2 regions of the Paenibacillus sp. 3LSP genome follow, and region 1 is predicted to be linked to the other one. Evidence: riboswitches for the same ligand, from Rfam matches in the RefSeq annotation. Region 1 holds a riboswitch; the other holds the start of a gene.
What was found. A riboswitch is a leader RNA that binds a small molecule or an ion and turns the genes downstream of it on or off. The one in region 1 is predicted to bind FMN.
Positions count from the first base shown of each region.

Region 2: another riboswitch for FMN. It lies ahead of ribD (bifunctional diaminohydroxyphosphoribosylaminopyrimidine deaminase/5-amino-6-(5-phosphoribosylamino)uracil reductase RibD); the one in region 1 lies ahead of RW092_RS09725 (DMT family transporter).

Region 1 covers NZ_JAWDJI010000122.1:4,285-7,850, reverse strand. The annotation lists gene RW092_RS09730 (GGDEF domain-containing protein) at 1-710, opposite strand, end outside; gene RW092_RS09725 (DMT family transporter) at 880-1,896, opposite strand; FMN riboswitch at 2,032-2,188, opposite strand; gene RW092_RS09720 (glycoside hydrolase family 18 protein) at 2,295-3,566, opposite strand, start outside.
Region 2 covers NZ_JAWDJI010000059.1:30,340-33,905, reverse strand. The annotation lists gene ribE (riboflavin synthase) at 1-620, opposite strand, end outside; gene ribD (bifunctional diaminohydroxyphosphoribosylaminopyrimidine deaminase/5-amino-6-(5-phosphoribosylamino)uracil reductase RibD) at 620-1,741, opposite strand; FMN riboswitch at 2,035-2,198, opposite strand; gene tlp (small acid-soluble spore protein Tlp) at 2,386-2,613, shown strand; gene RW092_RS04320 (peptidylprolyl isomerase) at 2,684-3,121, opposite strand; gene lysA (diaminopimelate decarboxylase) at 3,263-3,566, opposite strand, start outside.

The DNA.
Region 1 (3,566 bases):
CGCCGGTTCAACGCACCAGTCAGATCGTCATAGCTGGCCAATCTCATCAACTCCCGGTCCGTCCGCTCCTTGGAGAGAAGGAAGAAGCCCATGTTCCCCAGCATTAAAAGCGCATACAAAGCCAGGAAGGTTAACGTTTGATAGACGCCGGGGTTCATCATGTCCACCAATCCGAGACTGAAGAAAGCCAGCGGGGTGCGAGCGGTCAAGACAATCGCGATTGTGAGGTACATGTAACCTATCAGCTGGGACAATGAGGAATTCAATGACGATGACACTAACCGAACGGCAGGGATCGCCAGCATCACCGCGATAGAGAAGGAGACGACAGCAATGCGAAGTGAAGCGGTATTATGCAGGAGAACAACCAACAGGTAGGCTGTCATACCCGCTGCGGTCCAATATACGTAGAACCTCCTCGCTTTGGTGCTAAATCCGTCAGTCACTTGCAGAAATGCAACCATTTCAGAGGCAGCCCCCAGCAGTAAAAACAAATTCGCCGCTGTGAGCACGGCCATGCCCGGTGTATTTTCCGATAATATAAACAAACCCCAGGTTACAGCCTGCAGCCATTTGGCGGCATAAAACACGTCCATCACTGACTGTTTGGAATTACGGAACTTGTATGCACTAAAGAGAATGATGGTCAGAAGATGGCCCAATACGAGCAATACGAATTCCGTTCCCATATCTAATTTTAGATCCAACATGAAACTTTCCACCGTCTCCATCCCACGAAATAATCTTCATCCTTATTTGATACTTTTTCTTATCATATAACAAATTTCGCCAAAGAGGATGCAGAGATTGAAAAAAAAAACGAGGATTTCCTTCCTGTCAAACAGGAGGAGATCCCCGCTATTTCATCGTTTTGCAAAATTAGTGGTTGGTATCTCCCTGGCGGGAGATCAGGAATAACGTGCCCCATATCAGCACGAACCCACAGGCTTGGGCGACTGTAATCAATTGCTGGAACGCAATCCAGTTAATCAGAACGCCAACCATTGGGAAGCTTAGCTCCGCCAGAGTCGCGACCGACGCTTTGGTTGTGGTCAGCCCCTTGTAATAGACGAGCAAGCTTAGCAGGCCTGGCAACAACGCTTGTCCAAGCATATTGAGGGAAAATGCAGCAATTTGCGAGGTGCCGGTCGGCAGGCTCCATGCAGCCCCTTCATTCCAAGTGATCGCCAGCAACAGCGGCAACGCCAAAATAAACCGCAACGATGTCACTGTCTCATATTTCATCGTCCCGACCATCAACCGCCCCATTATCGTGGATCCGCCCCACAAGGCGGCTGCCCCTAATGAGAGCAGGCTGCCGATCTGCACGAAATCGCTCCAATGCCCAATCGGCATCGTAAAACCGAAGGTCAGCAGATACGTGCCCAGCAACGCAATAAGCAAATATCCGAAAAAGTAGCGCGGCAGTTTCTCCTTAAGCAGCAATCCGGCCAGCAGGATGGCAAACAGCGGCTGCATTTTTTGCAGCAACAGGACGGCGTTCAGATCTCCGCTCGACAAAGCTAACGTAAACAGAATCGTGGCAATCGCCGAACCGCCCCACGAAATGAATAGCAGCGCGCCTCCTTGACGCCAACCCAGCCCTTTAAGCTCAGAGCGATTTTTCCATAAGACCGGGATGGCAAAAAGCGCAATAATCAGATGCTCAATCAGTACGATTTGCGCCGAGGTGAGCGACTTCAGCAGGATGACCCGAAACAACGGGTCAACGCCCCACAAGGCTGCCCCCAACACGACAAGCCAGAAACCGCTGCGCGATTTGCGGGCTTGAGCCGTTCTCGGCGAATGTTGAATCGGACCGGATGCGCCGGCAAGCGCTCCTGCATTCACTCCGGCTGAGAATTGCATACCACTGCTTACTTTGACTTTCTCCATGGTGTCTGTCCCCTTCTTGAATAGAGGGTCTACGTAGAAAACCCCCGCATCGACCTTCCTGAAGGCTTTGCGAGGGCTGACCAAATAAGCTTGGCAGGCGACCATGACAGGTCCCTGATTCAAACTTTAAGCTTCATTGATCTCCTCCCATCCGGACTATACCGTCGGCCTTGGATTCTCACCAAGTCAGTCACTTCAGGCTATGAAAGCCATCCGCGAGTCGCGGGCTGCGGTTTCCTCTTGACGAAACCTCACCGCCGGTCGGGAATTTCACCCTACCCCGAAGATCTCTATTCATTTAATTTTGGATTACTTAAGTTGCTTCTATCATACCGCAGGCTGTCAAGCAACTCTGTTACAAAAATCACAAAGTTTACTCGCGTCCCAATCAATCAAAGTTATCCCCGTTTGACCACCTCGAAATTGTCTTCAAGCAACAGCCAATTTTGCGGAAAACTTAAACCCAGCTTCCAATAACTCATTCCGCGCAGCCCTAACTCCTTGATCAGGTCAAACTTCGCTTGAATCGAGCGAGCATCCTCAAACCAAACTTCATGCTCCCGACCTTCCGCATCCCAATATTGGAAAAAAGGTGCCTGATCCCGCTCGCTGTATTGAATGGCGACGCCATGCCGCGCGGCAATTTGAATCGCCTGCTGCGGACTAATCGCCCTTGCGGAGCTTCCCTCCACAAATGGCAACGTCCAGTCATACCCGTATAGGTTTTGCCCCATCATGATCTTGGAGCCCGGCATTTCCGTCAGCGCATATTCAAGTACCCGGCGGACAGGACCAATCGGCGACACTGCCTGAGCCGGTCCACCGCTGTAGCCCCATTCATAGGTCATGATCACAACAAAATCGGCGATTTCACCGTGGGCCCGGTAATCATGCCCTTCATACCATTTCCCTTTCTGATCGGCACTGGTCTTTGGCGCTAAAGCAGTCGACATCAGCCAGCCCTGCTCCGCGAATCGCGCTTTGGCTTTACGCAAGAAGGCGTTGTATGCCTCGCGGTCTTCGGGCCGCAAAAACTCGAAATCGAAATGAATATCCCGAAATCCGTATCGGTTTGCGGTCGTGACGATGTTGTCCAGAAACCGATCTTGAATCGGGATATCATTGAGCAAGATCCGGCCAAGCTCATCGCTAAACTGGTCGTTCTCCTGATTCGTGATCACCATCATCAGGACAACCCGGTTTGCCCGAGCAATTTCCGGAAACTGATTGAGCGGCGGCTCTCGAAGCGAGCCGTCCCGTTGCGCTAGGAAGCTGAACGGAGCCAGGTAGGTCAGATATCGCGCGGTTTCCCGCGCACTTTCCTCCAGCGCTGCAGAGACCGTTCCGCCGCGCGGCTCTACATAAGCGTTAAACTCCGCTCTTCTTCGCGGCCGCGGCGGAATGTACAGCCGAAACCCGATCGAAAGGGGTTGATCTACGCTGATGGCATTCACGCGGGCCAACTCATGATAACTTAATCCAAATCGTTGAGCGATCGACCATAAGCTGTCCCCAGGCCGGACCCAATAATAGTTGCCGACGTTCGGGATGACCAAGGTTTGTCCAACCACGAGCCTCTCCGGATTCGGCAATTCATTAGCTTCAACGATATCTTCATAAGGTATGCCATAGGATTGTGCGATACGATATGTCGTTTGCCCCGGCTGGAC
Region 2 (3,566 bases), on a different contig from region 1:
CTCGCTTCATCCGTATCTTGGCCGCCTCTGCCGTACTTGAGGAGATGATCCACGTATTTTCCCAGCACATCGCATTCGAGATTCACTGTATCTCCTGCCCGCTTAAAGGCGAGCACCGTCTCGGCTAACGTATGCGGGATGATAGATACCGTAAACGTCCCGCCTTCCGCTTCGACCACCGTTAAGCTGATGCCATCCACGGCGATGGAGCCTTTAGGAATAATGTATTTGAATAAGGAAGGCTTGCTTGGTCGAATTTCAAACACAACCGCATTCTGATCCTGACTCGTACCAACAATCGTGCCGACGCCGTCGACATGACCCTGTACGATATGTCCACCGAAGCGTCCATTCGCCGCCATGGCCCGCTCCAAATTCACACGGCTGCCGGGTTTCAAGTCCTTCAGATTGGTGTTGCGGAACGTCTGCGGCATCACGTCAACCGAGAAGGAGGAAGCATCAAACGACGTGGCGGTCAAGCAAACGCCGTTCACTGAGATGCTGTCACCCAGCTTAATGCCTTCGGTAACTACCTTTGCCGCAATGTTCAGAATCATCGCTTCCCCTTTGCGGCTGATCGATTTCATAGTGCCGATTTCTTCCACAAGTCCTGTAAACATTAGTGATCTCCCTCCTTCACCTGCACCCAGACCGGTACTCCTCTGATGCACACATTATCCCCGATTTGTTCGACTTCCATGTCGCGCAAGGTCACCGCATCCCGCATGAGATCATATCCGGCGAAGTTAAAACTTGCAGGGGCATCCACGCCTCCAATCAGCTTAGGGGCTAGGAAAAGTACGATCTCATCCACCAGTTGTTGTTCCAGCAGCGAACCGTTAAGTCGTCCGCCACCTTCAACGAGGATAGAAGATATCCCGCGTTGACCGATTTGAACAAGCGCATTCCGCAGATCAACCTGCGGGCCGCTGCCGCAGCGGAGAACTTCCGCCCCAAGGTGAGTGAGGCGTTCAACCTTGTCCGGATCGGCCTGTTCCGTCGTCACAATCCAAGTGGGAGATTGCCCGTCCCGCAGGACTTGGGCCGTCTCAGGAATGCGGAGCGTTGAATCCGCAATGATGCGAATGGGCGACAGCCCCGGAACGGATAATCGGGTAGTCAACTGCGGATCATCCGCCAGGATCGTCGAAACGCCCACCATTATGGCTTGGTGTTGATGGCGCATCGAGTGGACGATTTCTCTCGCTTTCTCATTGGAAATCCACTTGCTGTCCCCTGTCCGGCTTGCCAGCTTCCCATCCAGCGTGCTGGCGGATTTGATCGTCACATAAGGCATGCCTCTCGTGATGAACTTAATAAAGCGGCGATTCAGCTTCAAAGCTCGTTCACGCAACACACCCACTTCAACTTCAATTCCGGCAGCACGCAGCATTTCAATGCCTTTGCCGGCAACCAGCGGATTCGGATCTTCACAGGCAACTACGACGCGCCGCACCTTCTCCTGAATCAATCGCTTGGCACAAGGCGGGGTCAGTCCGTGATGGCTGCAAGGCTCTAAGGTGACATATACGGTGCTCCCTTCTGCTTGGGAATCGGCCATGTTCAAGGCATGTACCTCGGCATGCGGAGTCCCCCGCTTCAAGTGCGTGCCCAGCCCAACCAAGGCCCCATCCTTCACGACAACGGCACCAACGACTGGATTGGTCCCGGTTTGTCCTTGTGCGCGCTCCGCCATATCTAACGCCAGCGCCATGTAATATTCGTCGTCAATCACCTTCATCCGCGGTCCTCCTTACGCCAATCCGTGAAGCGAAGAATACAAAAACAACCCTGCCGCAATCCGGCAGGGCTGAACATGAGAGTAGTTTTACGCCTATCAAAAAGAGCACTTTCGTCTACCCACTGTCGCCAAAACACGACCCTAAAATCGTACAAAACGACAAATAGACCAAAACGAAAGCTTGGCAACGTCAAGACTCTTCACCACCCAAGGTATGTGAAAAATATAACTTGATCGTTTGAAGCTCTTTAGGTACGAACACCTTCGCAAATAAAATAACGTATGTGCTCTCGCGTTTCCTTCTCCCATCCAGACTATACTGTCGGTCCCGGAATCTCACCGGCTCAGCCGCATGCTTACGTAAGCACTGCGGGTCACGGACTTGTGCTTCATCGAACGGACCGTCCAATGAGCCATCACCGTCGGTAGGGAATTTCACCCTGCCCCGAAGGATTGCTAATTATTAGATTTTGCATGACTGCAAGACGAATGTTAGCACTAATTTTGTAAAAAATCAAGCACACCTGTCACAGCACCAATCCCCTTCTTCCTCGCGGTTCTTGCAGAGTGCATAAAAACTGGCCCAAAGAGCCAACCTTAAGAACGATATCGATAACCAATTCTATTTCTCAGGAGGAATGAACGTGGCAAAACCGGATAATCGCTCCGACAATGTGAGAAAGATTCAACGCAACATCCAAAACACGATTAAGAACTTCCGTGAAGGACAAGATTATCTCAGCGAGCATGCTGATGAAATCTCCCCTCAGGAGAAGCAGCAAATCGAGGAGAAGAACGAGAAACGACTGCGCGCCATCGAGGGCTTCCGTGAAGAAGTGAAAGACGAAGCCGCCCACCAAAGAAATTCCTAAACCAACGAAAAAGGGGCCCCGCTCATGCCAACTTGGCATAGCGAGGGCCCTTTTAAGTTTGCGAATTAAATTAAGCTTCGTCCCAGACGGTAACTTCTTTCATTTTATCCCCGGGACGAATTTGATCCACGTACTCCATCCCCGATGTCACTTTACCGAAAACGGTATGCACGCCGTCCAAATGCGGCTGCGGTTCATAGACGATAAAGAACTGGCTGCCGCCGGTGTCTTTGCCGGCATGGGCCATCGATAAGACCCCGCGCTCATGCTTCGTCACATTGGTATCCGTTTCGCATTTGATCGTATACCCTGGGCCGCCTGTGCCGTTGCCGATCGGGCAGCCGCCTTGTGCAACAAACCCTGGGATCACGCGATGGAACGTAAGTCCGTTATAAAATCCGGAGTTGGCCAGCTTCTCAAAGTTTGCGACCGTTCCAGGAGCTTCTTCAGGCAGGAACTGAATTTCGACTTCTCCGCCTTTTTCCAAAACGATTTTACCTTTTTTCATATCGTATACACACCCTTCTTCATCAACGTCTAGGACAAACCTCTTACAGTTTACTAGAAAATCCGCATACAAGCAAAGCAAGGCCTGATAGGAAACGACAATTCGCTCCCTCTCAGGCCTTGCTGTTTCATAAGTTCCTGCTTATTTCAGCGATGGCTGCTTTGCAATCCGTTCTGGAATCACGTCACAAGCGAGCAGATCCTGCAACGACTCGCGCTTCACGACGAGATCGCTGCGTCCGTCTTGCACGAATACGACGGCCGGACGGCGAATCCGGTTGTAGTTGCTGGCCATCGCGTAGTTGTACGCACCGGTGCAAGATACGGCGAGCAGATCGCCGCTGTTCACCTTCGGCAGCTCTACGTCCCAAATCAGCATATCGCCGCTTTCGCAGCATTTACCGGCGATCGACACGGTCTCCTCATTGGCATCGTTGGCGCGGTTG